Thalassobaculum sp. OXR-137: one gene and its partner. The protein of the gene in region 1 binds, or shares a complex with, the protein of each later gene. Links are inferred from orthologs where the notes say so. Each region holds a gene or a part of one and is shown on either strand. Other genes may lie near its edges.

The links.
Region 2: the proteins of trxA (region 1) and trxB are in contact, whole or in part, in a crystal structure (PDB 1F6M), measured with the Escherichia coli proteins. The link is inferred for Thalassobaculum sp. OXR-137 from one-to-one orthologs.

What each region holds. Positions count from the first base shown.
Region 1 is NZ_CP139715.1:1,965,595-1,981,570, reverse strand. Bases 13,121-15,844 are described here. They hold trxA (thioredoxin), read left to right. Parts: upstream 13,121-14,184; coding sequence 14,185-14,505; downstream 14,506-15,844. Other genes in these bases: T8K17_RS09230 (TauD/TfdA family dioxygenase), read left to right, coding at 15,607-15,844; T8K17_RS09235 (LysR family transcriptional regulator), read right to left, coding at 14,575-15,501; addA (double-strand break repair helicase AddA), read left to right, coding at 13,121-14,123. Also shown: T8K17_RS09275 (PAS-domain containing protein), read right to left, coding at 1-3,128; T8K17_RS09270 (sensor histidine kinase), read left to right, coding at 3,374-5,326; tRNA (adenosine(37)-N6)-threonylcarbamoyltransferase complex ATPase subunit type 1 TsaE, read left to right, coding at 5,323-5,814; T8K17_RS09260 (aminoglycoside phosphotransferase family protein), read left to right, coding at 5,807-6,856; T8K17_RS09255 (nucleotidyltransferase family protein), read left to right, coding at 6,878-7,642; double-strand break repair protein AddB, read left to right, coding at 7,663-10,668; more of addA, read left to right, coding at 10,665-13,120; more of T8K17_RS09230, read left to right, coding at 15,845-15,976. UniProt on the Escherichia coli protein: Participates in various redox reactions through the reversible oxidation of its active center dithiol to a disulfide and catalyzes dithiol-disulfide exchange reactions.
Region 2 is NZ_CP139715.1:2,210,497-2,223,765, forward strand. What follows is about bases 1-2,771. They hold trxB (thioredoxin-disulfide reductase), read left to right. Parts: upstream 1-785; coding sequence 786-1,757; downstream 1,758-2,771. Other genes in these bases: T8K17_RS10360 (hypothetical protein), read left to right, coding at 1-631; T8K17_RS10370 (LysR family transcriptional regulator), read left to right, coding at 1,831-2,721. In the rest of the region: T8K17_RS10375 (FAD-dependent monooxygenase), read left to right, coding at 3,102-4,223; T8K17_RS10380 (hypothetical protein), read left to right, coding at 4,356-4,736; T8K17_RS10385 (TonB-dependent receptor family protein), read left to right, coding at 4,860-6,938; T8K17_RS10390 (PAS domain-containing protein), read left to right, coding at 7,228-7,782; T8K17_RS10395 (zinc-dependent alcohol dehydrogenase family protein), read right to left, coding at 7,841-8,977; T8K17_RS10400 (metallophosphoesterase), read right to left, coding at 9,089-9,913; rfaD (ADP-glyceromanno-heptose 6-epimerase), read right to left, coding at 9,932-10,915; T8K17_RS10410 (accessory factor UbiK family protein), read left to right, coding at 11,217-11,591; T8K17_RS10415 (YbjN domain-containing protein), read left to right, coding at 11,903-12,406; proC (pyrroline-5-carboxylate reductase), read left to right, coding at 12,449-13,267.

The DNA of each region.
Region 1 (15,976 bases):
TCGTCCGGTCGGGCCGAGGCATGGATCGCCACCGAGCCGGTCCGGGTGAACTTCACCGCGTTGCCCGCGAGGTTCATGAGGATCTGCCGCACCCGGGTCGGATCGCCGACGAAGACCGCCGGCGCCGACGGATCGATCTGCAGCACCAGGTCCAGATCCTTCGCCTCCGCGGCGGGCGCCAGCGTGTCGAGCACGGCCTCGCAGACCGCCCGCAGATCGATCTGTTCCACCTCCAGGTCCAGGCGGCCCGCCTCGATCTTGGAGAAGTCGAGGATGTCGTCGATGATCCGCAGCAGCACCTCCCCGGAATCGCGGATCGTGGCCGTGATGGCCCGCTGGTCGTCGTCCAGGCCGGTCTGCTCCAGCACTTCGGCCATGCCGATGACGCCGTTCAGCGGGGTGCGGATCTCGTGGCTCATCGCCGCCAGGAAGGCCGACTTCGCCCGGGTCGCCTCCTCCGCCGTGTCGCGGGCGTCCAGGGCCGTGCGCTCGGCCTGCTTCTGCTGGGAGATGTCGACGATGACATTCACCCGCCCACCGTCCGGCAGGGAGGCGACGATGTACTGGACGTCCAGGCCGGTGCCGTCGAAGAAGAACTCGGTCGTGAAGCGCTCGTCCGAGTCGTAGACCTGCCGGCGGAACGCCATGAACCTGTCCAGGCTCATATGGCGGCGGCGGTCGTGGGCATCGTAGATGTAGCGGGAGTAGTCGCGGAAATGAGGGCGATCCACTAGCGCCTCCGCCGGGATGCCGGTGAAGTTGCAGTACGCGTCGTTCCAGAACGCCACGTGCATGCTGGCGTCGTAGACCAGCACGCCGACCGGGATGGACTGCAGGATGGCGCGGATCCGCTCCCGGGTCTCCTCGGCCTCCTCGCGCGCCGCCACCGCCTCGGCCTCGCCGCGCTTGCGTTGGGTGATGTCGGTCAGGGTACGCACCGTGCCGCCGCCGCTCAGCTTGCGGCCATAGACCAGCATCCAGTTCCCGCGACGGAACTCCCGCTCGTGGATGAAGATGTCGGAGGTGTCGCTGCCGACCCAGTCGTTCCAGTGATCCACATAGGCGGCGATCTGCGGATCGGCGGTGTCGAATTCGCCGAGACGCCGGCGCACCTCCCGCAGTTCCTCGATCGTCGGCTGCCCTTCCATGGCCGAGACCGGCAGGGCCAGGATCTCACGCGCCCGGTCGTTCCACAGGATGATCCGGCCGCGCGCGTCGGCCACCAGGACACCCTGCTCCATCGCGGCCAGTACCGTTTCGAGGAACTCGGTCTTCTCCACCAGGGCCTGCCGGGACCGCCGCGCCTCGGTGATGTCGCTGAAGGTGCGGATCACCCGGCCGTGGGCCAGCGGCTGGAAGACCGCATGTATCCACCGGCCGTTCGGCACCATGCGGTCGTATTCGAGCCGTTCCACCGTCTCGCCGCTCTGATGGCGCGCGAGCCAGTCGTCGATCCGGCGGTTGAGCTCGGCCGGGATCTCGACCTCTGTCTGCGCCAGATGATGGGCGTAGACCACGGAGGACGGCCGGTTCTCCCGGTACAGGTCCAGCGGGACGCCGAGCAGATCCGCCAGCCGGTCGTTGAACACCAGAACGTTGTCGTCCGCGTCGCGCATGATCACGCCCTGGTCGATGCTGGCCAGGGTCGTCTCCAGCAGTTCCCGCCGTTCCGCCGCGGAGATTTCCGCCAGCTTGCGGCTGGTGATGTCGGTGAAGGTGCGGACATGGCCGCCCTCGGGAAGCCGGTTGGCGACGATCAGCAGCCAGTTGCCGTTCGGCTGCCGGCGCTCGTAGATCAGCCTGGGCGACGGGTCTTCGCCGGTCTCCCAGCGATCGATGCAGGCGTTGAGCTCGGGCGAGAGCCCGACCAGTTCTCCGCGCGCCTCCAGATCGTCCAGGACCTGCTGCAGCGGCACCGGGCGGCGGCTGTAGTCCTCCGGCAATCCCAGCAGTTCGCAGTAGCGCCGGTTCGCGAGGACCTGGTCGCCCTCCGCATCGACGATGGACAGACCCTGGTCGATGCTGTCGAGGGTGAGTTGAAGCATGCGGGTCCAGCGCGCCGTCTCGCGTTCGGCCGCGCGTTCGTCGGAGACGTCGGTCCAGGACCGCACCCAGCCGCCGTCGGGCATCGGACGGTTGTCGACGCGCAGAACCCGCCCGTCCGGCAGAAGCCGCTCGTAGCCGAAGGGGCTACCGCCTCCGCTGAGCCGCTCCCAATGGGCGATCTGGGCCTCCATCTGGGCCGGGTCGAGGTGGTCGAAATCGCCCCGTTCGGACCGGAACTCGTTGAACTGGCGGTGGTTCAGTGTCCCGTCGAGGAGATTGTCCGGCAGGTCGAACATCGTCTGGAACCGGTCGTTGGCGTAGACGACACGGCCCTGGGGATCGACAACGGCGATCGCGTTGGGAATCGCCTGGAGGACGGATTGCAGCACGGCGCCCTGTCGTGCGACCCGGTCGGCGAGATCGACATTCTCCAGACGTCCCTTGATCTGGTCGACCAGCGCCCGCTCGAACCGGCGGGAAAACCGCAGAAAGAACCCGCACATGATCGCGCAAAGAACGGCGATGATGAGCAGGTCGAGATTTGCGTCGAGGTACCAGAGCTCCAGCAGCAGCAGCAACAGCGGCGCCATGGAGGCGAACAGGTAGAATCGGAACGCGTTCGCATAGGCCGACAGCGTGCCGAGCGCGCCGCCGGCCATGCCCGACATGATCAGCAGGATCCAGGCGGTGACCTGAAAGTTCTCCGGATCCAGAAACAGCACCGGCAGCAGGCCGAACAGCCCGCCGGAGGCGAAGGAGATAGCTTCGAACCAGCGTCGCCAGCGCCGGGTTTCCTCGGGCGTGAGGTTCTCGCGGGGGAAGCGGCGATAGAGCAGCAGGCGGGACGCGGCCACCGACAGGGCGACGCCGAGCCAGACGATCAGCGCCGTCTGGTCGACCGGCTGGTTGATCAGCAGCAGGAAGACCGCGATGGCCAGGACCGTGTGGCCCGCCACGGCGTCCCGCGTCTGGCCGAAGAAGAACCGGAGCTGCTCTCCGAGGACGCGGAACTCCATCGCCTCCCGGCCCGCGGCACCGGCGGGCCCGCCACCTCCCGTCTCGACATCCCCGACCACCGTCATCGCCACCCTCCATCCGGCTCACGACGCCGGCCGCCTCGAACCCCGAGTCCGAGAATACGCCATTGAAGAGCACACAGTACCGCAGCGCGACTATGGGAAGTTGCACATGCCGGAGCGCTTCCGGCGAGCGTCGACTTGCGCTGCGCAGGCGGCTAGGCTTCGGATGTGAAAAAGGTTTCCAATAAAAAATTCGATCGTGGCGCGCCGCCCCTCACCGGCCCGCCGTCGAAGGGGAGAAAGCGGCCATGACCCCGCTGTCCTGGGGCGCGATCGCGCTGCTGGGTTTGACATCCGCCTGCCTGGGCTGGATCGCCTACCGGCGCTCCCAACGGGTCGCCGCGCTGGAAGCCGAGTTGGAGCGGACCCGGCGACAGGCGCCCGATTCAACCCTGGCGGCCCTTCCCAGCCCGGCCTGGCGCCGCGACCCGAGCGGAGCCGTTTCCTTCGTCAATGCCGCCGCGGTCCCGCTGGCCGACGACCTGGACCGCAGCACCGCCCTCGCCGCGCGGGCCCAGGAGACCGGTCGGGCTCAGAGCGAGAGCCGCAACCTGGTGATCGACGGCGACCGGCGGCTGTTCGAGATCTTCGAGACGCCGCTGGCGGCCAGCGCCGGTGCCGGCACGATCGGCCTGGGCCGGGACGTGACCGGCCTGGAGCAGATCCAATCGGACCTCGCCCGCCATGTGGACGCCCATGCGGAGGTGTTGGAGAAACTGAACAGCGCGATCGCCGTCTTCGGCCCCGACCGCCGCGTGGTCTTCGCCAACACCGCCTTCGCCCGGATGTGGCAGATCGAGTCCGCCCGCCTGGAGATCGGCCCGACCCTGTCCGAGGTCCTCGACATGGCGCGGGAAAGCCGACGCCTGCCGGAACAGTCGGATTTCCGGGCCTGGCGGGACGACTTCAACCGGCTCTTCACCACCCTGATCGACGCCCATGAGGAGCTGCTGTTCCTGCCCGACGACAGCACCGTGCGCATGGTGGTCACGCCGCATCCGTTCGGCGGGCTGCTGATGACCTTCGAGGACGTGACCGACCGGCTGACCCTGGAGCGCTCCTACAACACGCTGACCGCCGTGCAGCAGGAGACGCTGGACAATCTGTACGAGGGCATCGTGGTGTTCGGCGTGGACAGCCGCATGAAACTGTCCAACCCGACGTTCCGCGCCCAATGGGGCTTGCGCGGCACGCCGGACGATCCGGTGTTCCTGGAACCCGAACCGCCGGCGGAAGTCGTGTTCCAGGCGATGCGGCCGAAATTCCCGACCGACCGGCCCTGGACCGACATCAAGGCGGAGTGGATGAGCTACCTCGCCGGGCGCGAGGCGACCAGCGGAACGCTTCACCTGACCGACGGCCGCGCGCTCGACTTCGCCATCGTGCCGCTGCCCGACGGCGCGACCCTGCTGAACTTCCGCGACGTCACCGACACCCTGGCCGTCCAGACCGCCCTGCAGGAACGCACCGAGGCGCTGGAGACAGCCGACCGGCTGAAGAGCGAGTTCCTGGCCAACGTCTCCTACGAGCTGCGCACGCCGCTGAACGCCATCATCGGCTTCTCGGAAGTTCTCGAGCAGGAATATGCCGGGCCGATGAACGAGCGGCAGAAGGACTATGCCAACGCCATTCTCGGCTCGTCGAACCGGCTCGTCCGACTGGTGAACGACATCCTCGACCTCGCCTCCATCGAGGCCGGCTATCTGGAGTTGGAACGCGAGAAGATCGCCCCGTCCGCCCTTGTCACCGCCGTGGAGTCCCTGGCGCGCGAGCGCGTTCGGGCACGCGGGGTCGGCCTGTCGGTCAACTGCCCGGCTGATCTGGCGCCGATCGAGGTGGACGAGCGCCGCCTGACCCAGGCGCTGTACAACGTCGTCTCCAACGCCATCGCCTTCACCCCGGAAGGGGGCGACGTGATGATGTCGGTGGAGGACCGGGGCGACACGGTCGCCTTCATCGTCAAGGACACCGGCGTCGGGATCGCGCTCGACGACCAGAGCCGGGTGTTCGAACGGTTCGAGCGCCGCGGCCGCTCCAGCGGCGCCGGTCTCGGCCTGGCCCTGGTGAAATCGCTTATCGAGCTGCATGACGGCACCGTCGCCCTGACCTCCGCGCCGGGCGAAGGCACCGAGGTGATCTGCACGGTCCCGCGCCATCCGCGGAAGATGGAGACCGAAGAAGCCGGAGACGACACCGAGTGACGTTCCTGCCGCCGCCCCTCTCCCTGGACCACCTGGACGCTACCCACCGCCTCGCCGCCTCTCTAGCCGACAGGGCCGAGCCGGGCATGGCCATCCTGCTGACCGGACCGCTGGGCGCCGGCAAGAGCGAGCTCGCCCGCGCCTTCGTTCGCGCCTGGCTGGACGACCCCGAGGCGGAGGTGCCCAGCCCCACCTTCACCCTGGTTCAGCCCTACGAGGGCGAACGCGGCACCGTGTGGCATTGCGACCTGTACAGGCTCGGCGATCCGGACGAAGTGGAAGAGCTCGGACTGCTGGAGGCGTTCTCCGAGGCCGTGGTGCTGGTGGAATGGCCGGACAGGTTGGGGGCACACCTTCCGTCGGATCGGCTCGAACTCGCGCTCGAAATATGCCATGGAAACGACCGGCGGATCGCCCGCCTGACGCCCCATGGGCGCTGGGCCGACCGCCTTGGCGAGATTGAGACGGGAACCCTGCCGGGTGAGTGACCGCGAGACCGAGATCAAGACATTCCTGGAGAATGCGGGCTGGAGCGGGGCCGAGGTCACGCTGCTGGCCAAGGATGCGTCCTACCGGGTCTATCACCGGGTGCTGCGCGACGGCGCCCGAGCCGTGCTGATGGACGCCCCGCCGACCCTGGAGGACGTGCGGCCGTTCCTCGACATCGCCGGCCAGCTGCGCCGATTCGGCTATTCCGCCCCGGCTGTCCTGGCCGAGGACGTGCCCGCCGGCCTGCTGCTGCTGGAGGATTTCGGCGACCGCACCTTCACCCGCATCCTGGCCGATCCGAACGAGCGGGCCTGGAGCGAGGAGGCGCTGTACGCCATCGCCGTCGATCTGCTGGCCGACCTGCACGACCGCGCGCCGGAGATCGGCTTCTCGGCCCCGCCCTATGACGGCGGACGGCTGGTGGAGGAGGCCGACCGGATGTTGCGCTGGTACGCACCGCTGACCCTGGGCGATGTGGTGCCCGACGACGCGGCCGAGTCGTATCGAGCCGCCTGGCAGGACGCCGTGCCGGTGATGACCTTCGGCGACGACACCCTGGTGCTGCGCGATTTCCACGTCGACAACCTGATGATCCTGGAGGGCCGTGAGGGCCTGGCGCGCTGCGGCCTGCTGGACTTCCAGGACGCCCTGTCCGGCAGCCCCGCCTACGATCTGGTCTCGCTGCTGCAGGACGCGCGGCGCGACCTGGCGCCGGGGCTGGAGGCGGCGATGCTGGAGCGCTATCGCGACCGGCGGAACGTCTCGGACTGGGACGCCTTCCTGCGCGCCTATCACGCGCTCGGCGCCCAGCGGGCGATCAAGATCCTGGGGCAGTTCGGCCGCCAGCAGGGCTTCTTCGGACGGACCAGCTACATGGTTCATATCCCGCGCTGCTGGGCCCATATAGAGGCCGATCTGACACGGGCCGGCCTGGACGGCGTGGCCGCGTGGCTCGACCGGGAGATGCCGTCCGCCGTACGCCGCATCCCCGAGCCGGACAGGCGCCTGCCCAGTTCGATCAGCCCCGAGATCAAACGATGAAAGACCGGTGAGGACACACGCATGCTGCTGCCCGGACTGAGCCGCCGGCCCGACTGGCTGCCCGAGACCGCGATGGTGCTCTGCGCCGGCCGCGGAACCCGCCTGGCGCCGATCACCGACAACCTGCCCAAGCCCATGGTCCCGGTCGGCGACGTGCCGATCCTGGAACGCACGCTGGAGCACCTGAAGGACGCCGGGGTGAAGCGGGTGGTGGTCAACACCCACTACCTGTCCGACTACGTCACCCGCTATATCGAGCGCCGCAAGGACCCGGCGATCACCGTCATCCACGAGGACAATGTGCTGGAGACCGGCGGCGGGGTGAAGAACGCCCTGCCCCAGCTCGGCGACGAGCCGTTCTTCGTCATCAACGGCGACAGCGTCTGGCTCGACGGCTTGCGGAACGCCCTGCACCGCTTCGCCGATACCTGGGACGCGGAGAAGATGGATATCCAGTTGCTCCTCTACCCCTTCGCCCGGGTACTCGGCTGGCACGGCTATGGCGACTACACCATGGACGAGATCGGCCGGCTGACCAGCCGCGACGAGGTGCGGGTCGCCCCCTATGCCTATATGGGCGTGTCCATCGTCCACCCGCGGATCTTCGCCGACGCGCCGGAGGGCGCCTTCTCCATGCGCAAGCTGTACGACAAGGCCGAGGAAGAAGGCCGGCTTTTCGGCGCGCTGCATGACGGGCTCTGGTACCATATCTCCACGCCGGCCGACCTGGAGCGCGCCAATCAGCGCTTTGCCGCGGGGCATCTGGCCGACGTGCCCTTCTTCTGAAGCCTGACCGGCGGAGCCGGATGACCGACCGCGTCTACACTATTCCCATCGGCACGCCGTTCCTCGACCGGCTGGCGGCCGGCGTGTGGGAGCGGGTGGCCGGCGATCCGATCGCCCTGACCGACGTCCGCCTGCTGCTGCCGACCCGCCGCGCGGTACGCTCGGCGGCGGATGCCTTCCTGCGCTTCGGCGACGGACGGCCGATGCTGCTGCCCAAGCTCTCCACCGTCTCCGACGTGGACGAGGACCTGCTGGACGTGGAGATGGGCTCGGAGGCCGGTGCCGCCGGCGCCCTGGAGATCCCGCCCGCCATCCCCGACCTGCAGCGCCATCTGGAGCTGATGCGGCTGGTGACGGCCTTCCTGCGGTCCGATCCGGACAGCGCCACGCCGGACGCGCCGGAGCACGCCTACCGTCTGGCCGCGGCCCTGGCGCGGCTGATCGACGAGGTGCAGATGCACGGGCTGGAATTCGCCGGCCTGAAGGATCTCGCCCCGGATGCCTATGCCGCCCATTGGGACAAGACCATCGCCTTCCTGAAGATCGTCACCGAGATCTGGCCGGCCCGGCTGGAGGAGCTGGCGGCGATCGATCCCATGGCCCGGCGCGACGCCCTGATGCGGGCGGAGGCCGCCGCCCTGCGCGCCAGCCGTCCGGCGACGCCGGTCATCGTCGCCGGCTCGACCGGGTCGATTCCGGCCACCGCCGAGCTGATGCGCGCGGTGCTGGAGCTGCCGGCCGGCGCCATCGTGCTGCCGGGACTCGACCGGGACAGCGATACGGCGAGCTGGGCCGCCATCGGCGACGACCCGACTCACCCCCAGCACGGCCTGCACAGCCTGCTGCGCAGCCTCGGCATCGACCGCGAGCAGGTGCGCGACTGGTCCCCCGCCGTGACCGGCGGCCGCGACCGGCTGATCCGCGAGACCATGCGCCCGGCGGCCACGACCGAGGCCTGGCGCGGCCTGTCCACCGCGCCCGACGCCCCCACCCCGGCCGCCTTCGACGGCATCACCCGGATCGACGCCGCCTCGCCGCGCGAGGAGGCCGGGATCATCGCCCTGCTGATGCGCGAGGTGCTGGAGCATCCGGGCAAGACCGCCGCCCTGGTCACCCCCGACCGCCGGCTCGCCCGCCGGGTCGCCGTCGAGCTGCGCCGCTGGCGGATCGAGGCCGGCGACGGCGAGCGGCTGGAGGTGAACGATTCCGGCGGCGCGCCGCTGTCCAACAGCGCGCCGGCGGTGTTCCTGCGTCTGCTGGCCAGGGCTTCGGTCGACTGCGCGCCGGTTGCCCTGCTGTCGCTGCTGAAGCATCCCCTCAGCGGCGCCGGTCTGCCGCCGGAGCGGTTCGAGCGGCTGGTGGAACGGCTGGACCGGGACATCCTGCGCGGCCCCCGCCCCGCCCCCGGTCTTGCCGGGCTGCGCCGGGCGGTGGCGCTCTCCGGCCTGAAGTCGGACCCCATGGCCGCACTGATCGGCTTCTGCGACCGGCTGGCCGACGCGCTGGGTCCGCTGGAGGCGGCGTTGTCCCAACCCTCGGTCGCCGTGCCGGAGATCCTCGACGCCCATCTGCGCGCGGCGGAGATCCTGGCCACCTCCCAGGACACCCATGGCAGTCTGCGCCTGTGGGTCGGCGAGGCGGGCGAGGCCCTGGCCCGGCTGTCCAACGAGTTCGCCGACGGGGCGGCCGGCATGGAGCCGATCGCCGGCCGCGACTGGCCCGGCCTGTTCGACGCCCTGCTGGAAGGCCGGGTCGTGCGCCCGCGCTACGGCAGCCACCCGCGCCTGCACATCCTCGGCGTGCTGGAGGCCCGTCTGTTGGCCTTCGACCGGGTGATTCTGGGCGGGCTGAACGAAGGCACCTGGCCGGCCGAGCCGAAGCCGGACCCATGGATGAGCCGGCCCATGCGCCGGGATTTCGGCCTGCCCTCCATCGATCTCGCCATCGGCAAGGCCGCCCATGACGTCGCCATGGCCATGGGCGGGCGCGAGGTCTTCCTGACCCGCGCCCAGCGGGTCGACGGCAGCCCGACCATTCCCTCGCGCTGGCTGCTGCGGCTCGATACCGTCGCCCGCGCCCTGCACAGCGAGGAGCGGCTGGCTTCCTGGCCCGCACCCGCCCGCTGGCACGCGCTGCTCGACACCCCCGCCGCCCCCGACCCCGGCCGTCCGCCGGAGCCGCGCCCGCGCCTGGATCAGCGGCCCCGCCGGCTGTCCGTCACCCGGATCGACACATGGCTGCGCGACCCCTATTCGATCTACGCCCGCTACATTCTCGATCTGCGCAAACTCGACCCGTTGGACATGGAGGTCGGCGCCATCGAGCGCGGCAACGCCATCCACGAGGCGCTGGACGCCTTCGTGCAGGACTATCCCCGCGACCTGCCGCCCGATCCGGCCGAGGTTCTGATCGAATACGGCAAGCGCAGCTTCGCCGGCCATATGGACCGACCCGGTGTCTGGGCGTTCTGGTGGCCGCGCTTCGAGCGGGTGGCCCGCTGGTTCGTGGAGACCGAGCGGGAGCGCCGCAGGTCGCTCGACTATTCCGCCACCGAGCGGCAGGGCGCGATGACCCTGGCCGGCCCCGGCGGTCCGTTCGAGCTGTTCGGCACCGCCGACCGGATAGATAAGCGCGGCGATGGCACCTACGCGATTGTCGACTACAAGACCGGCTCGAACCCGAGCTTGAGCGACCTGAAGGCCGGCCGCGCGCCGCAGCTTCCGCTGGAGGCGATGATCCTGATGGCCGGCGGCTTCCCGGAGATGGCGGCGGCCGACGTGGCCTCGTTGGAATACTGGCGGGTCGGCGGCGGCACCCCACCGGGCAAGATCGACGCGGTCGATGCGATCGTGCCGGAGCTGGTGCAGGGCGCCCGCGAGGGACTGGAGGCGCTGATCGCCGCCTTCGACGACGAGACCACCCCCTATCACGCCGCCCCGGACCCGCGCCGCAGCCTGCGCTTCAACGACTACGACCACCTGGCGCGCACCGGCGACTGGTCGGCCGGCGAGGAGGGCGAGGGATGAGCGTCATCGACTCGGTCAGTGCAGTCGAGGAAGCCACCCGCAACCAGCGCGAGGCCGCCGATCCGTCGGTCTCCGCCTGGGTCGCAGCCTCCGCCGGCTCCGGCAAGACCAAGGTGCTGACCGACCGGCTGCTGAACCTGCTGCTGGCCGGCACCAAGCCGCAGCGGCTGCTCTGCCTGACCTTCACCAAGGCGGCGGCGGCGGAAATGGCGACCCGCCTGTCGCGCACCCTGGCGAAATGGACCGTGCTCGACGCCGACGCTCTCGGCAAGGAACTGGAAGCCCTGGACGGCCGGGTTGCGAGCCAGGACCGCATGGCCAAGGCGCGCCGCCTGTTCGCCGAGGTGCTGGATGCGCCGGGCGGGCTGAAGATCCAAACCATCCACGCCTTCGCCCAGTCCCTGCTCGGCCGCTTCCCGCTCGAGGCCGGCGTGCCGCCGAACTTCCGTCTGGCCGACGACCGGGCGGCGGCGAGCCTGCTGGAGGATGCCGAGCGCACCGTGCTCGAACGGGCGCGCAGCGGGGCCGACGGCGATCTGGCCGACGCGCTCGCCGTGGTGACCGAGCGGGCGGCGGAGCAGACCGTGCGCGACCTGCTGAAGACCATGCTGGTCCAGCGCACCCGCCTGACCCGCTCGGTGGAGGCCGCCGGCGGAGTCGACGCGATCGCCGCCCGGCTGCACGCCACCTTCGGAACCGACCCGGACCAGACCGACTGGACCCTGCGCCGGGTGGCCAGCGAGGACGGCGCCTTCGACCGGGACGCCCTGCACGACGCGGCGAGCGCGCTGGCGGCCGGCGGCAAGACCGACGCCAAGCGGGCCGACGCCCTGTTCGCCTGGCTCGCCCTGCCCGACGGCGATGCCCGGGCGGTGGCCTGGGACGACTACAAGCGCGCGCTGCTGACCCAGGAGGGCACGGTCCAGGCCCGGCTCGCGACCAAGGGGGTGCAGGAGCGCGCGCCGAGCGTGGTCGACGACCTGACGCGGGAGGCGGAGCGGATCCTGGAGGTGGAGGAGCGGCGCAAGGCCCTGGACACCGCCCTGCGCTCGGCCGCCCTGATCCGGCTGTCCACCGCCATCATCGACGCCTATGCCACCGCCAAGTCCCGCCGTGCCCTGCTCGATTTCGAGGATCTGGTGGAACGGGCCCGCCGGCTGCTAGCCGCCCCCGGCACCGCCGGCTGGGTGCTGTTCAAGCTGGACGAGGGGCTGGAGCACATCCTGATCGACGAGGCCCAGGACACCAGCCCGGCCCAATGGGAGATCGTGCGCGCGCTCGCCGAGGAGTTCTTCTCCGGCATCGGCGCCGCCGCGGAGCGCGCCCCGGACCGGCCCCGCACCATCTTCGCCGTGGGCGACGTCAAGCAGTCGATCTACAGCTTCCAGGGTGCCGACCCGGCCGGCTTCACCCGGGCGCGCCTGCATTTCGCCGCGCGGGTCACCGCCGCCGAGCAGCGCTTCCGCGACGTGCAGATGCAGGTCTCCTTCCGCTCCACCGCGGCGGTGCTGGGGGCGGTGGATGCGGTCTTCGCCCGCGAGGACGCCCGCCAGGGCGTGGCCGAGGTGGTGGCCGGCGTCGCCCGCGAGATCGCGCACCGGGCCAGCCGCACCGGCCAAGCGGGACGGGTCGAGCTCTGGCCGGTGATCGAGCCGATGGACGAGGAGGAGGCCGATTTCTGGTCGCCACCCCTGACCCGCGCCGCCATGGACGCGCCGGTCACCCGCCTGGCCCAGCGTGTCGCCGGCCGCATCGCCGGCTGGATCGCCTCGGGCGAGATCCTGGAAGCGCAGAACCGGCCGATCCGGCCGGGCGACGTCATGGTGCTGGTCCGCCGCCGCGGCGCCTTCGTTGCCGAGCTGGTGCGGGCGCTGAAGGCCGCCGGCGTGCCGGTGGCCGGCGTCGACCGCATGGTGCTGACCGAACAGATGGCGGTGCGCGACCTGATCGCGCTCGGCGAGGCGCTGCTGCTGCCCGATGACGATCTCACCCTCGCCACGGTGCTGAAGAGCCCGCTGGTCGGGCTGAGCGAGGACGACCTGCTGGACCTCGCCCAGGGCCGCCGGGAGCGCCGTCTGTGGGCCGAGCTGTGGCGCCGGGCTGAGGAGCGCGACGTCTTTGCCCGGGCTGCCCGACGGCTCGCCCGCTGGACGACCATGGCCCGTCACCTGCCGCCGCATGCCTTCTACCAGCAGATCCTGTCGGCCGAGCGCGGCCGCGAGCGGCTGGTCGCCCGGCTCGGCCCCGACTGCGAGGACGCGATCGACGAGTTCCTGGCCCAGGCCCTGGACGACGAGCGCGAGAACCCGCCCTCGCTGCAGAGCTTCCTGCACGCGGTCGCCACCAGCGCCCAGGAAGTGAAGCGCGAGCTGGAGGGCGGCGAGGTCGACCAAGTCCGGGTCATGACCGTGCACGGGGCCAAGGGCCTGCAGGCGCCGATCGTCATCCTGCCCGACACCGTGCGCCCGCCGCAGCTTCGCGACGCCGTCGTGTGGCATGCCGACGGCATCGACCTGCCCCTGTGGGCGCCGTCCAGCGCCAGCGCCGATGCCGTGTCCGCCGGTGCGCGGGCGAAGGCGCGCGAGGCGATGGAGGAGGAGTACCGCCGCCTGCTCTATGTCGCCATGACCCGGGCCGAGGACCGGCTGATCGTCTGCGGCTGGAAGGGCAAGCGCGATCCGATCGACAAGGGCTGGTTCGGCCATGCCCGCGCCGGACTGCCGGGTCTCGCCACCGAGGATGCGGACGGCACCCTGGTCCTGGCCACCCCGCAGGAGGCCGCCCTGCCCGCCGCCAAGGCGGAAGCGGCGGCGACCGGTCCGGCTCCCCTGCCCGCCTGGGCCACGGCCGACGCGCCGCGCGAGCCGACCCCGCCGCGCCCGCTTGCCCCGTCCCGCCCGGCCTCGGACGAGCCGCCGGTGCGCTCGCCGCTGCAGCGCGACGGCACCGACCCGTTCAAGCGCGGCGTGCTGCTGCACCGGCTGCTTCAGCTTCTGCCCGACATGGAGCCCGCCCGCCGACGCGAGGCCGGCCGCGCCCTGCTCGCCCGCCCGGTCCATGCCCTGAGTACCGATCAGGTCGAGGCCTGGCTGGAGGAGGTGCTGGCGGTGCTGGACGATCCCGGATTCGCCCCGGTCTTCGCTCCTGGCTCCCGCGCCGAGGTGCCGATCGTCGGTCAGGTCACCGGACCGGACGGGCTGCAGATCGTCTCCGGCCGGATCGACCGGCTTGCCGTCGGCCCGGACGCGGTGCTTATCGTCGATTACAAGACCAATCGGCCACCCCCGTCTTCAATTAACGCCGTGGCCGACACATATATGCGCCAGATGGCCACCTATCGGTCGCTGGTGGCCTCCCTATATCCCGGTCGTGAGGTGCGTTGTGCCCTGCTTTGGACCGACGGACCGACCCTAATGCCGATACCGGACCACTTGCTTCAAGGGTTTGGTGCATAGCCTTGACCACGGCCGGCGGCGTTCCTAATCTCCGCCGGAGGAACCGCGAAAGGATGATTCGATGACGACGAGCCCGGTTTCCGACGCCTCTTTCGACGAGGACGTCCTGAAATCCGACACCCCTGTGGTCGTCGACTTCTGGGCCGAGTGGTGTGGCCCCTGCAAGATGATCGGCCCGTCCCTGGAGAAGATCTCCGATGAACTCGGAACCCAGGTGAAGGTCGTGAAGCTGAACATCGACGACAACCCGAAAACCCCGGCCGCCTATGGCGTACGTGGCATCCCGACCCTGATGGTGTTCAAGGACGGACAGGTCCACGCCCAGAAGATCGGCGCCCTGCCGGAGACCCAGCTCAAGCAATGGATCGAATCCTCGATCTGAGGGCTAGAGCGACACAGTTTGCCTGACAGGACGGCCCCGCTTCGGCGGGGCCGTTCGTGTTTGGACCGTTCACGCCGCGCGCAGACGGGTAATGAGCCGCCGCTCGAATTCGGCCAACGCGCCTTCCACCAGATCGAGAATTGCCGTCACAATGGGGGACGGCTCCCGCCGGGACGGCGACACCGCCATGACCTCCAGCGCGAGCCCCTGCGGATCGAGCGGTCGCACGGTCATCGCCCCGCTGTCGATCTCAGGCGCCACCATCACCGCCGGGACGATCGTGACGAAATTGCTGTTCTGTACGAACTCGAGCGTTCCGAACATGCTGTCCATGTCCATCAGCGCGTCCAGTTCCACCCCTCGGGAGCGGAGATAGGCCAGCACCTGGCGGCGGCGGATGGTACCCTCCGACTGGAGGATCAGTCGCATCGGCGACACGCTCCGGACGTCGACCGGCCGCATATGGAGGCCTTCGTCCGCCGCCCTGCCGATCAGCACCTCTCGTGTGCGACCGAGCAACCGGCAGCGAAGCGATGGCGGGGCGTCGAACACCGGAATGATGGCGGCGTCCAACCGGTCGTCCACCACCTCCTCGATGAGGTCGGCGCTTGCCCGCTCGACGAGATTGACCGTGACGTTCGGGTTCTCAGCCAGGTAACGCCGGAGCACCGGCCCCATCTCCGACCGCGTCAGCGCCGGCATGACGCCAAGGGTGACACTGCCGGTCGCCCCGCGCCCGAGATCGGCGATCCCTCGCTCCACGGTAGAGATCTCCCGGAGAAGTGCGATCGAGCGTGCGTAGAGTTGGCGACCCGCCGGCGTGGCGACAGCACCGCGCGCCCCGCGTACCAGAAGCCGGGTACCGAGGGCGCGTTCCAGACGGGCAACTTGCTGCGATACTCCGGATTGGGTGGCATTCAAGCGCTCGGCCGCCGCCGTAAACGATCCTTCCTCGAAGACGGCGGCGAACACCCGCATCCGGTCGATCGAGAGCATTGTCATCACCTTAGATAATGAGAATATGAAAATAAGATAATTTCACATTCTATCCGAGGGTATTCAGGCTGACTGAAAGAAAACTCATTCAGGGAGAACGCCGCCATGTCCGTCGCCCAAGCCTGTACCGACAGCATCACCGTCGAGAAACGCCACCCGCATATCGGCGCCACCGTACGGGGGGTCGATCTTTCGCTGCCGCTGGACGGTGCGACGGTCGAGGCTGTGCACGCGCTCTGGATGGAGCACCTGCTGCTGGTCTTTCCCGACCAGCGCATCACCGACGAACAGCATATCGCCTTCGGTGAGCGGTTCGGCCGACTTGAGATCCATCCCTCCATCGCTCACCGGTCGTCACGGAACAAGGCGATCTACCGTGTCTCCAACGTGGACGAGAACGGGAACATCGTGCCGCCCACGGATACGGCCTGGCAGTACCTGAACCAGTCCTGGCGCTGGCATACCGATAGCTCGT
Region 2 (13,269 bases), 240 kb from region 1 along the record:
CCGGCGCTCCCTCGGCGTGCTGGAGCGCTCCGACAGCGTGGCGCTGGAGGCGGCCGACCTGATGAACGGCGCCACTCTGCCGACCGGCTACGGCCACCTGGAATTCATCTACGACTTCTCCCAGGGCGGCGAGGACGCGGCCGACGGCTGGCTGCACGGGCTGTTCCGCTACGAGGACACCGAGAGCGGCCACGCGGCCGACACCAGCTTCGGCGCCCATGTGTTCAACACGGTCATGACCTACAGAGGGGAGCCGCAGAGCTATGGCGGCCCACCGCCGGGCCTGTCCACGCGGCTGTTTTTGCGTCTGGGCAACTGCATGGCCGGCGGCGGCGTGGACTCGATGTGCCACCTGATCTATGCCGCTTCCAACCCCTGGCATCCGGCGTCGCACACCGAGCTGATCCTGACCGGCGCCGACGGGTCGGAGGTTGCCCGCGCCGCGCTGGAGATCCCCTGCGGCGGCTCGCGCCTGTGGCGGGCGAGCGAGATGTTCTCTGCCGCCGATCTGCAGAAAGCCGGCGACGGCGGCTACGTGCTGATCCGCGACACGACCTGCCGGCTGTTCGGCTATCACGGCCTGATCCGCGACGGTGTGTCCTTCTCGTTGGACCACATGTTCGGCTTCTGAGCATCGGAGTCGCGTCCCCGGCACGGGCGGATCTCCGGACGCTGGACCGGATTCAGGGACCGGTAACCTCCGGTCCCGGCGAATTGACCGCCACGCCGGTTGAGACCGGGGGCCGGCCCGCCTATCTTGCCTGCATCGAGACAAGGAGGATGGCATGGCCGAGCATCGGGTGAAGGTTCTGATCGTGGGCGCGGGTGCCGCGGGTCTGACCGCGGGCATCTATACCGCGCGCGCGAACCTGTCGCCGGTGCTGCTCGCCGGGCTGCAGCCGGGCGGCCAGATGACCATCACCTCCGAGGTGGAGAACTATCCCGGCTTCGCCGACGTCATCCAGGGTCCCTGGCTGATGGAGCAGATGCAGAAGCAGGCCGAGCATGTCGGCACCAAGATCGCCTACGACATCGTCACCTCGGTCGATTTCAATTCACGGCCGCTGCGCTGCATGACCGATCAGGGCGACACCTATCTCGCCGACAGCGTGATCATCGCCACCGGCGCCCAGGCCCGCTGGCTGGGCCTGCCGAGCGAGCAGCATTTCAACGGCCGCGGCGTGTCGGCCTGCGCCACCTGCGACGGGTTCTTCTACCGCGACAAGGATGTGGTCGTGGTCGGCGGCGGCAACACCGCCGTGGAGGAGGCGCTTTACCTGGCGAATATCTGCCGCACCGTCACCCTGGTGCACCGCCGCGACAGCCTGCGTGCCGAGAAGATCATGCAGGACCGCCTGTTCCGCCATCCCAAGGTGACGATGGTCTGGGACAGCGTGGTGGACGAGGTGCTGGGCGGCTCCGGTCCGATGGACGGGGTCGAGGCGGTTCGCGTGAAGCACGTGAAGACCGGCGAAACCACCGACATCGCCGCCCATGGCCTGTTCGTCGCCATCGGCCATGATCCGGCGACCAAGCCGTTCCAGGGCGCGCTGCCGCTCGACGAGGAGGGCTATCTGATCACCGAACCCGGCTCGACCCGGACGTCGATTCCCGGTGTGTTCGCCGCCGGCGACTGCGTGGACAAGGTCTACCGTCAGGCGGTCACCGCGGCCGGCATGGGCTGCATGGCGGCCCTGGAATCCGAGAAATATGTGGCGGCACTTGAAGATGCGGCCCATGTGGCGGCAGCGGAGTAGACCCCTTCGCGTTCCTTCTTCGCGTCGGATCGTGTAGACAGGAACGAGATTTGGGTCGAATGGCGGTCGGGCAATGGACTGGGACAAGCTCAGGGTATTTCATGCCGTCGCCGAAGCGGGCAGCTTCACGCATGCCGGCGAGGCGCTGAATCTCAGCCAATCGGCGGTCAGCCGCCAGATCAGCGCGCTCGAGGAAAGCCTCAAGCTGCCGCTGTTCCACCGCCATGCCCGCGGGCTGATCCTGACCGAACAGGGCGAGGTGCTGTACCAGACCGCCCGCGACGTCTTCGCCAAGCTGGCCACCACCGAGGCCCTGCTGTCGGAGGGCAAGGACAGCCCCAAGGGGCCGCTGCGCCTGACCACCACGGTGGCGCTCGGCTCCAACTGGCTGGCGCCGCGTCTGGCCGGGTTCCTGGAGCTGTATCCGGAGATCGGGCTGACGGTCATCCTGAACGACAGCGAGCTCGACCTGTCGATGCGCCAGGCCGACGTGGCGATCCGCCTGACGCCGCCGCGCCAGCCCGACCTGATCCAGCGGCACCTGAAGACCATCAAGTTCCACCTCTACGCCTCGCCGGACTATCTGACGAAGCATGGGCTGCCGAAGACGCCGGCCGATCTGGCGGCGCATCGGTTGGTGATCTACGGCGAGACCTCGCATCCGCCGTTCCCGAACGTGAACTGGCTGCTGGACACCGCCGTCGGCCATCGCGGACGGCATGTGAACGTGGTCCGGCTGAACAATTATTTTGCAATGTACCGTGCGGTGCAAACCGGTCTCGGCATTGCAGCATTGCCCGACTACATGGCCCGCGAGGATGTCGGGATGATCCGGGTAATCCCGGACCTGGAAGGTCCCCAGGTGCCGACCTATTTCGTCTATCCCGAGGAACTGAGGCACTCCAAGCGCATCATGGTGTTGAGGGATTTCCTCATCCAGGAAGTTGCTAAGTCGCAATTCTGAAAAATTCGCAAGCCAAGCCATGCAAAAACCGCATAGCGGAAGTGACCATTTTGAGGTGGTCTCAGAGGCAGCGAATGCCTATTTCATGGTCATCGCGATGTTGCGTTGCAGCATCGCCTCCGAGCCCCCCGCTCGGAGCGGGGTCCTTCGGGATCCCACGTCTCCCAGACGTGAAGCCTCCCTGTTCAACTTGCCGGGAACCTAGCGTTCCCGGCAGTTTTTTTATGTGCGACAGGGTTCCGGGCCGCCATCGCCGGCCGGCCGCCACCCATTCTCCCAACTGCCCTTTCGCCCGTGCCTCCCGGACCCATATGCCTAGTGCGCGATCTGAACCGATCGCCCTCTAGCCGTAGGTGCAACGCGGGAACATGGGCATAAGCATGCAGGTCGATGCAGTCATCGTCGGAGACGGCCCCACGGGCCGGCTGGCCGACCGGGCGCTCAGGCAGCTGGGGCTGGAGACGGTGGTCGTCGCGCCGGCAAGCCCGCCCGGTGCGGATCCGCGGACCACGGCGCTGCTGCCGTCGAGCGTGGACGACCTGGACAGGCTCGGCGTCGACGTGCGGCCGAGGGCGACCGCGCTGCCCGACATGGTGATCGAAACCCTCGGCCCGTTCGGACTGACGGCCGAGCGCTTCCGCGCCTCGGAGGTCGATGCGCCCTATCTGGCGCTCAACCTGCCGATCGGCGATCTCTCCGCACTCATGCCGGTGGAGCGCCGGTTGGAGGACAGGGTCGTCGGCATCGTCCACGGCACCGGCCTTGTCACCGTCGTCACCGAAGGCGGGACCCGCGTGAGAGCCCGGCTGGCGATCGCCGCCGACGGCAAGGCCTCGCCGACCCGCGAGGCCGCCCGCATCCGTATGTGGCGCCAACCCCTCGGACTGAGCGCCCTGTGCGCGCCGGTGGAACTGGCCGCCCCCCATGACGGCCTGTGCATCGAGCGCTACGACGACACCGGCTCCATCACGGTCATTCCGGTCGGCAGCCGCGACGGCTCGCTGATCTCCATCGCCCCGACCGCCGAGGTCGAGCGGCTGGCGGGTGCCGGGATCGCCGCGATCGAGGCTTCCGCGCGCGGGCGGCAGCCGGCCTATGGCGCGATCCGGCTCACGGCGTCCCCGGTGGTGTTCCCGGTGTCGATCGGCTGGGCGCCGTCGCCGGCGCGCCGGCGGGTGGTCGCGGTCGGAGATGCCGCCCATGTGGTGCCGCCCATCGGCGCCCAGGGCTGGAACCTGGCGGTGCGCGACATCATGGCCCTGGCCGACGTGCTGGCGGGGACCGTGCGGACGGGCGGCGATATCGGCGGCAGCGAGGCCCTGTCCCGCTACACCCGCCGCCGGCGCTTCGAGCTGCCGGGACGGCTGGGCGCGGTGGGGCTGCTCGCCGGCGTGGCGACGGACGGCACCCTGCGGGGCCGGCTGGCCCGTCAGCTCGGGCTCGGCGTGCTGTCGCGGGTGTCGCCGATCAAGCACGGCCTGATGCGTCGGGGTCTTGCCTGAGGCAGACCGCCGGCCGCGACGTTCGTGACCATGGACACCGGGGCGACCCCGTGGTGTACATCCCCCATGAAGCGGGGGCTTGGGCAGAGTCGTCACGCCAACTCAAGGGGTTGGCTGCGAGCGGGTGGGGCATTGTCCCACCTGCTGCTGGTGCTGTTCGCCCTGCGGGCGATCATCCCCGTCGGCTATATGCCGGACCCGGCGGCCCTGCAGGACGGCCGGTTCGAGATCGTCGTCTGTACCCCCACGGGGCTCAAGACCGTCACGGTCCTACCCGAAAAGGCGGGGCCTGCCGGAACCGAGGACGGCGCCGCCGACGGCCCGACCGCGCCCGACTGCCCGTTCCAGACCGTCATCGCCAAGGCGATGGTGCTGCCGGACCAGCTCGGGGTTCCCCTGCGCTGGATACCGGTCTCGCGGCCCGTCGCCGTTGCGCGGGCAGGTGTGGCGCCCGAGGCGCTGCTTCTCGGCCCGCCGCTCGGTCCCCGCGCTCCGCCCGCCCGCTCCGTGTAAGGCTGTTCCGTCGACCGTTTGGCGCCGTTCCGCGACGCCCGGTCGATCTCTCTTCCGATGCCCGAGCGGCATGCCGGCGACGCGTCGCCCGGCCGCCGGGCTCCGAGCCTTTCGGAGACATTCATGTCGTACTCCCTTGCCCGTCCGGGCATGCGGACGGCGTTGTGCGCTGCCCTGCTGTGCACCGTTGCCGTCCCCGCTTTCGCGCAGTCCAGCCAGCCGGTTGAGATGCTGCGGATCACCGTCACCGGCACGGCCGAGCCGTCCCTGACCGTCCCTTCCACCAAGGAAGCCACCCGCCGGATCGAACAGATCCCGGGAGCCGTCGAGGTGGTGCCAGACACCGCCTGGCGCGATACCGCCGCCACCACCCTGAAGGACATGCTGGACTATACGCCCGGCGTCCTGATCCAGCCGAAATGGGGTGAGGATTCCCGCCTCTCGATCCGCGGCTCCGGCCTGTCGCGGAACTTCCACATGCGCGGCATCCATCTCTACCAGGACGGCATCCCGATGAACGCCGCCGACGGCAGCGCCGACTTCCAGGAACTCGACCCGACCGCCTATCGCTATGTCGAGGTCTACAAGGGCGGCAACGCGCTGCGCTATGGCGCCAATGCCCTGGGCGGGGCCGTCAATTTCGTCACGCCCAGCGGCCATGACGCCAGCTTGGCCGACGGGCGCCTGGATGTGGGTAGCTTCGGCTTCCGCCGGCTGCAGCTCAGCAGCGGTGCTGCCGAAGGCGACGTGGACGGCTATGTCAGCGGCGGGTTCCTGACCCAGGACGGCTATCGCGACCATAGCGGCGGCGAGTCGAAGCGGGCGTCGGGCAATTTCGGCTGGCGGCTGAGCGACAGTGCGGAGACGCGCTTCTATCTGAACGTCACCGATATCCAGCAGGACATCCCGGGATCGGTGACCAAGCACGCCGCACTGACCGATCCGAAGACGGCCGCGGCAGGGAACCTGCGGCTGGATTATCAGCGCAACATGGAATCGGTGCGCTTCGCCAACAAGACGACGGTGGAGTTTGACGATGTGGTGGCCGAGTTCGGCGGCTATGCGATCAACAAGCAGCTCGTCCATCCGATCTACCAGTATCTCGACTACACCTATAACGATGTCGGCGCCTTCGCCCGGGCGACCAACGAGCACACCCTGTTCGGTCATGGAAACACTCTGACCTTCGGGGTGAACGCGTTCGGCGGCTGGCTCGACAACCGGCAATATGTGAACAACCGCGGCAGCAAGGGCGCGCTGCTTTCCGGCTCCGAGGATCGGTCGCTGAACGTGACCGGCTATGCGGAGAACGGGTTCGAGGTGACCACCGGGCTGACCCTGGTGACCGGCGTCCAGCTCGTCCATGCCAACCGGGAGCGGGTCGACGAGGTCGACGACGCCACCGATACCTCCGGCGAGGCGGACTACACCTTCCTCAACCCGAAGATCGGCCTGCTGTGGCAGGTCGATCCGGACTGGCAGGTCTTCACCAATGTGTCGCGCAGCGGCGAGGCGCCGACCTTCAGCGAGGTGAGCTTCGCCTCCGGCACCACCCTGCTGGACATCAAGCCGCAATACGCCACGACCTTCGAGATCGGCACCCGCGGTGAGCGGGAGGATTTCACCTGGGACCTGGCGGTATACCGTTCGCATCTGGAGAACGAGTACCAGTACTTCGATCTGGGCGGCGGCAACTACCGGGTGGTGAATGCCGACGAGACGATCCACCAGGGCATCGAGGCGGCGGTCGGTTGGGCCCCGGTCAAGGGGCTGTTCACCGACGGGCCGAACCCGGACCGGTTGTGGATCAACACGGCGTACACGTTCAGCGATTTCCGCTTCGACGGTGATCCAACCTACGGCGACAACGACCTGCCCGGCGCGCCGCGGCATTTCCTGCGGGCGGAGCTGCTCTACAAGAGCCCGCACGGCTTCTATGCCGGCCCGAACGTGGAATGGGTGCCGCAGGCCTATTACGTCGACAACGAGAACTCCCGGGATACCGAGGCCTATGCGCTGCTCGGCTTCAAGGCCGGGTACGCGTATTCGGAGCACCTGTCGTTCTTCGTCGATGCCCGCAACCTGACCGATGAGAAATACATCGCGACCACCAGCGTGGCGGCGACGGCCAGTGACACGTCGGCCCTGTACGAGCCGGGTGTCGGCCGCGCGGTCTATGCGGGGCTGCGTCTGACCTGGTGATCCGGACGGCCGGCGGCGTTTCCAGCGCCGTCGGCCGATCGCGAAGACGGGGCTAACGGTTTCTTCATCAATCGGTATTAACTTTCAAAAATGTAGATCAACATACATAAAATTCTAGACATTCGATGAGAGCGGGATTGGGTGGAGTTGGCGCAGAGGGACGGCGCAGGCATCGCCAAGTGTCGCGGCTTGAGCAGGTAGAGCGGTGGCGTTTCGAGAGCAGAATTCAATCCAGGCGTTGCGGGACAGTTGGCCCGGCGCGTTCGTTGGAGACCGGCCGGCGTTGGACATGCGCCGCGAAGCCGTTCTCGTGGCGGACGGGCTGGTGGCGGCCGACTTCGCGCCGCTCGAGCGGCTGTTCGAGGGCATCCATACCGAACCGCCGGCCCTGCTCTGGTCCCCGAGCGAGGAGCAGCTTGCGGACGAGGTGCTGATCTTCCTCCGGCGATACTGGCTCGACCGGAAGCGCGGAGACGACCTGCCTCGCTCCCGGGAGATCGACGCCCTGGATCTGAAGCCGGCGCTCGGCTACCTCATGCTGATGGAACCGCAGGACGGGGAGACGGACTTCCTGTACCGGGTCTACGGCTCCCGCATCGTCGACTATTCGCGGTTCGAGATGACCGGGAAGCGGGTCTGGGACGTGCCCTCGCCGTCGGTCGCGGCGTATTTCGTGGCGACGTATCGGGCGGTCTGCATCCGGCGCGAGCCGCTGTTTTCGTTCCACCGCGCCCGCCTCGACCAGTTCTACGCCCAGTGGCAACGGCTGATCCTGCCCTTCGTGAACGACGAGGGCGTGGTCGACCGGCTGCTGGTGGGCAACGTGCCGAGCGTCCAGCGCTGACAGTCGGTGGGACGGCCGAGCCGGATCCTTCCGACCCGGCCCGGCCCTAGTTCAGCCGTCAGCCGGCATGGGGTGTGAGGATCTGGCGCACCGCTTCGCCGGACACCAGCTTGTCGAAGCCGGCATTCACCCCGTCGAAGCCCACATGCTCGCCGATGAGCTGATCCACGGGCAGGCGGCCCTGGCGGAAGGCCTCCAGATATTTCGGGATGTCGCGCACCGGCACGCAGGAGCCCATGTAGCTGCCGCGCACCGCGATCTCGCGGCTGACCAGATCGGCCGCCGGGATCGGGAAGTCCTCGCCCTGGGGCGACAGGCCAACCGTCACGAGCTGGCCGCCGGTCTTCAGGATGTCGTAGCCGGTCTTCAGCGCCGGAATCACGCCGGCCCCTTCCAGCGAGACGTCCACGCCGCCGCCGGTCAGGTCCTTGATCTGCTGGACATGGTCGGGCTCGCGGGCGTCGATGGTGTGATGGGCGCCGAGCTGGCGGGCGAGGCCGAGCTTGGCCGGGTTGATGTCCACCGCGATCACCTGCGCCGCGCCGCCGAGAATGGCGCCGAGCATGGCGGAGAAGCCGACACCGCCGAGGCCGATCACGGCGACCTTGTCGCCCGGTGCGACGCGGGCGGCGTTCAGGGCGGCCCCGACGCCGGTCATCACCGCGCAGCCGAAGATGGCGGCGGTCTCCAGCGGGATGTCGCTGTCGATCTTCACCACCGATCCCCGGTCGACCACGGCGTATTCGGCGAAGCAGGACACGCCGGTCTGGTGATTGATCGGGTTGCCCTTGGAATCCTTCAGGCGCTTGCCGCCGCCCATCAGGTCGCCCTTGGCGCGGGCGATGGCGTGGGTCTCGCAGATCTGCGGCCGGCCTTCCTGGCAGCGGATGCAGCGGCCGCAGGAGGCGGAGAACTGGAAGACGACCGGGTCGCCGACCTTGATGTCGCGGATGCCCGGGCCGACTTCGACCACTTCGCCGGCGCCCTCGTGGCCGAGCACGACCGGCAGCGGGCGGGGGCGCGATCCGTTCATCACGGACAGGTCCGAATGGCAGAGACCGGCGCCGATGATCTTGACCAGCAGCTCGCCCGAACCCGGCGGATCCAGTTCCACCTCCTCGATGGCGAGGGGAACGCTCTTGGCATAGGGCATCGGTGCCCCGATCTCGCGCAGGACGCAGGCACGCATCTTCATCTGACTTTTCCTCCGGGCGTCTCGATTGGACGTCGATCTTTGGTGGGTTTGTGTCCGAGCCTATCGCGGGCACCTGCGTCCCGCCAAGCCACGGAAACGCCGGGCCCCGTGTCAGCCGACGATCGTGCGCAGGTAGGGCTCGATGCCGCGGCTGTGGTCCCACTGCCGGGGATAGCCGAGCGACACCTCCTCGAAGCGGGTGTCGCCGCGCATGTCGGTGCGCCTCGTGTGCAGATGGCCGGTGACGACCGCATAGGCGTCGAAGCGGGTGTGCCAGTCCTCGGTCAGGACAGTGCCGCACCAGGGGGTGAAGCGCGGCACCCGCGGGATGCGCACCAGGTCGTGGCGCAGCGGCCAGTGGTTCACCAGCACGGGGCGGGTGCCGGCGGGGATTTCCGCCCGCAGGCGCCGCTCGGTCTCGGCGAGCCGTGCGTGGCACCAGGCGATGCGGCTGTCATAGGGGAGCGGCGACAGCAGGATCTCGTCGCTGCAGACGTTGTGGGTCTCCTCCGCCCATTCGACCACCGACTCGAGCGGTACGTCCGCCGGCCGGAAGCTGTAGTCGTAGAGCAGGAACATCGGCGCGATGGCCAGCCGGCCGACCCCGCGCGGGACCGGACCGGGCCACAGCGGGTAGGGGTCCTCCGGGGTGAGCACGCCGAGCGACCGGGCGCGGGCGACCAGCGCCTCGTAGCGCGCCACCCCGACGGGCTCGTCGGAGCTCGGCCGCGACCACAGCTCGTGATTGCCGGGCACCCAGATCACCTGGGCGAACCGGTCGGCCAGCAGCGCCAGGGCGTCGGCCACCATGTCGATCCGCTCGGCCACGTCGCCGGCGACGATCAGCCAGTCGTCGCGATGCGGCGGCAGGGCGTCCAGCGCCTCGCGGTTGACCGTCCCCGCCAGATGCAGGTCGGAGATCGCCAGCAGCCGCATCCGCCCGCTCCCCGGCGCTCAGCGGTACGGGTCGTCGGAGGTGAGGAAGCCCTTCACGTAGCGCCGCACGCCTTCCTCCAGGGAGGTGAACTGCTCCGGATAGCCGGCCTCGCGCAGCCGGTCCATGCGCGCCTGGGTGAAGTATTGGTAGCGGTCGCGGATCGCCTCGGGCATCTCGATGAACTCGATCCGCTCCTCCTGACCGAGGGCCGAGAACACCGCGCGGGCGAGGTCGGCGAAGCTGCGGGCCGAGCCGGTGCCTAGGTTGAAGATGCCATTCACATGCGGCGTCTCCAGCAGCCACAGCATCACCCGCACGCAGTCGTCCACATAGACGAAGTCGCGGAGCTGCCCGCCGTCGGGATAGTCCGGGTTGTGGGAGGTGAAGAGCTTGGCGCTCTCGCCGGCGGCGATCTTCGGGGTGATCTGGGCGATCACGCTCTTCATCGTCCCCTTGTGGTACTCGTTCGGGCCGTAGACGTTGAAGAACTTGAGCCCGACCCATTGCGGCGGGTGCACCCCGGCCGCCGCCATCTTCACCGCCTGCCGGTCGAAGGCGTGCTTGGACCAGCCATAGGCGTTCATCGGCCGCAGGGTGGAAAGGCCTTCCGGGCTGTCGTCATCTTCGAACCCGGCGGCGCCGTCCCCATAGGTAGCGGCCGAGGAGGCGTAGATCAGCCGGGTGCGGGTCTCCGCGCACCAATGCCAGAGCCGGGTCGGCAGGGTGATGTTCTCGCGCACGATCAGGTCGGCGTCGCGCTCGGTGGTCGCCGAGATGGCGCCCAGGTGGAAGATCGCCTCCACGTCGCCGCGATGGTCGTTGAGGAAGTCGAAGAAATCTTCCGGCGGCACGATGGCGGCCAGGTCGCGCTTGGCGATGTTGCGCCACTTGTCGTCGGTGCCTAGGCGGTCGACCACGACGATGTCCCCGCCCACCGCCTCCTCAAGGCCGGCGACGAGGTTGGACCCGATGAAACCGGCGCCGCCGGTGACGATGATCATGGCTTGGATGGGCTCCCGAACGGACGGATCTGAATCGGCCCCAAGCTACACGAAGCGTTCCCGCGACCCAACGGTTTGCACCCTCTCTATACCCTCTTATTCCGTCATCCCGGACGAGACCGGACCCGATCCGGGCTCGGGCCGGGACCCATGGGGCGAGGCACGGTCCCGGCCCGCCCCCGGGTCGAGCCCGGGGCCGTCCGGGATGACGTGAAAGAGCGAGGACGGCGGACACCGAACAACCCCATCCTTGATCCCGCGCCGCAGCGATGACATATCCACATGGTCCAGGAGGTGAGCCATGCAGACCCGCAGCCGTTTGTTCGACGATCTGGCCCGTGTGGCCAACGGGGCGCTCAGCGCCGCCGCCGGCGTCCGCGCCGAAATCGAGCAGCTCGTCCATCAGCAGTTCGAGCGCTTCCTGGCCGACCGCGATCTCGTCACCCGCGAGGAGTTCGAGGCGGTCGAGGCGATGGCCCTCAAAGCGCGGCGCGAGCAGGCCGACCTGCAGGCGCGCATCGCCGACCTCGAAGCCAAGCTCGGCGAGGCCAAGAAGACCGCCACGAAGCGCAAGGCGGCGAGCGGCGACCGCCGGCGGGCGACCACCACCACGGCCACCCGGCGCACGGCGACGCGGAAGACAAAGACCGACGAGACACCGCCCAAAGACGAGTGATTCGGCCAACTCCCGACGGGGCTTTCGCACCTGCGGGAAACCGGCCCCCGTGCGGCGTTTCAGAACTCCCGGCAGGGAAGTCCCCGATTTCAATGACTTCCGACAGGCGCTGAATATCGCGTGTGAAGCATCTCGCTGACGCAAAATCTTGTGTTGAATGGGCGTCACCAGTTTGTGAGGCTATTCCTTGTGGTGATTCGGCGGCCCACACCACATGATGTGGCCGACCTGAGCAGATTGTCGGTCGATCTCTCCCGACCCCGGGCCGCCCCGACGCGCCGGTCAGCGCGCCAAAGGGGGAACATCCCGACATGTCGGTCACCTATGTCGATTCCACCGTCGTCCATCAAAATCCGCTAGATCTGCTCGAGGAACTGGTCGGGGCCAACGAATGGGCCTTCGACCGGGCCGGCTCCGACGAAATGGCCGTGGAGATCTCCGGCCGCTGGTGCGACTACCGACTGTACTTCCTGTGGCAGGAGGATCTCGGCGCGCTGCACTTCTCCTGCCTGCTGGAAAGCAAGGTCCCGGCGGAGAAGCGGCGCGAGGTCTGCGTGCTGCTCACCCTGCTGAACGAGAAGCTCTGGCTCGGCCATTTCGACCTCGGCTCCGACGACGGCGTGCCGATGTACCGGCATACGCTGCTCGTGCGCGGGACCGGCGGCGTGTCGGTGGAGCAGATGGAGGATCTGGTCGAGGTCGCCCTCAGCGAGGCCGAGCGGTTCTTCCCGGCCTTCCAGTTCGTGATCTGGGGCGGTAAGACGGCGGAGGAGGCGGTCGCCGCCTCCATGCTCGACGTCGCCGGAGAAGCCTGACAGCCTCTCCGAAGCGGAGGCTGACAAGAAAAGGCTGAGGAAATGACCAAACCCCTGGTGCTCATCGGCTGCGGCAAGATGGGCGGAGCGATGCTGGCCGGCTGGCTGGAGAGCGGAGAAGCGGCCGGCGGCGTGCATGTCGTCGAACCCCATGCCGAGGCCATGGGCGATCTGGCCAAGCGCGACGGGGTGACCGTCTATGCGGCGGCCGAAGACCTGCCCGGCGACCTGACCCCCAGCGTGGTGATCCTGGCGGTGAAGCCGCAGATGATGGACGACGCCCTGGTGCCGCTGGCGAAACTCGGCGGCTCGGGCGCCTATTTCCTGTCGATCGCCGCGGGCAAGACAATCGGCTATTTCGAGAACAAGCTGGGCGCCGCCGCGCCGATCGTGCGCGCCATGCCGAACACCCCGGCGGCGGTCGGGCGGGGCATCACCGCCTATGTTGCCAACGACCATGTGAGCGAGGCGCAGAAGGCCCAGGCCCACCGGCTGCTGGAAGCGGTCGGCGAGGCGGTCGAGGCCGAGACCGAGGACCAGATCGACGCGGTGACCGCCCTGTCCGGTGGCGGGCCGGCCTATGTCTTCCTGCTGATCGAGACCCTGGCGGCCGCCGGCGTGAAGGCGGGCCTGCCCGAAGAGATGGCCATGCGCCTGGCTCGGGCGACGGTGTCGGGATCGGGCGAACTTGCCCGGCGGTCCTCGGAGGAGGCCTCCCAGCTCCGGATCAACGTGACCAGCCCCGGCGGCACCACGGCCGAGGCGCTCAAGGTGCTGATGGCCGAGGGCACCGGTATCCAGCCGATCTTCGACAAGGCCATCGCCGCCGCCACCGCGCGGTCGAAGGAGCTCGCCGGCTGATC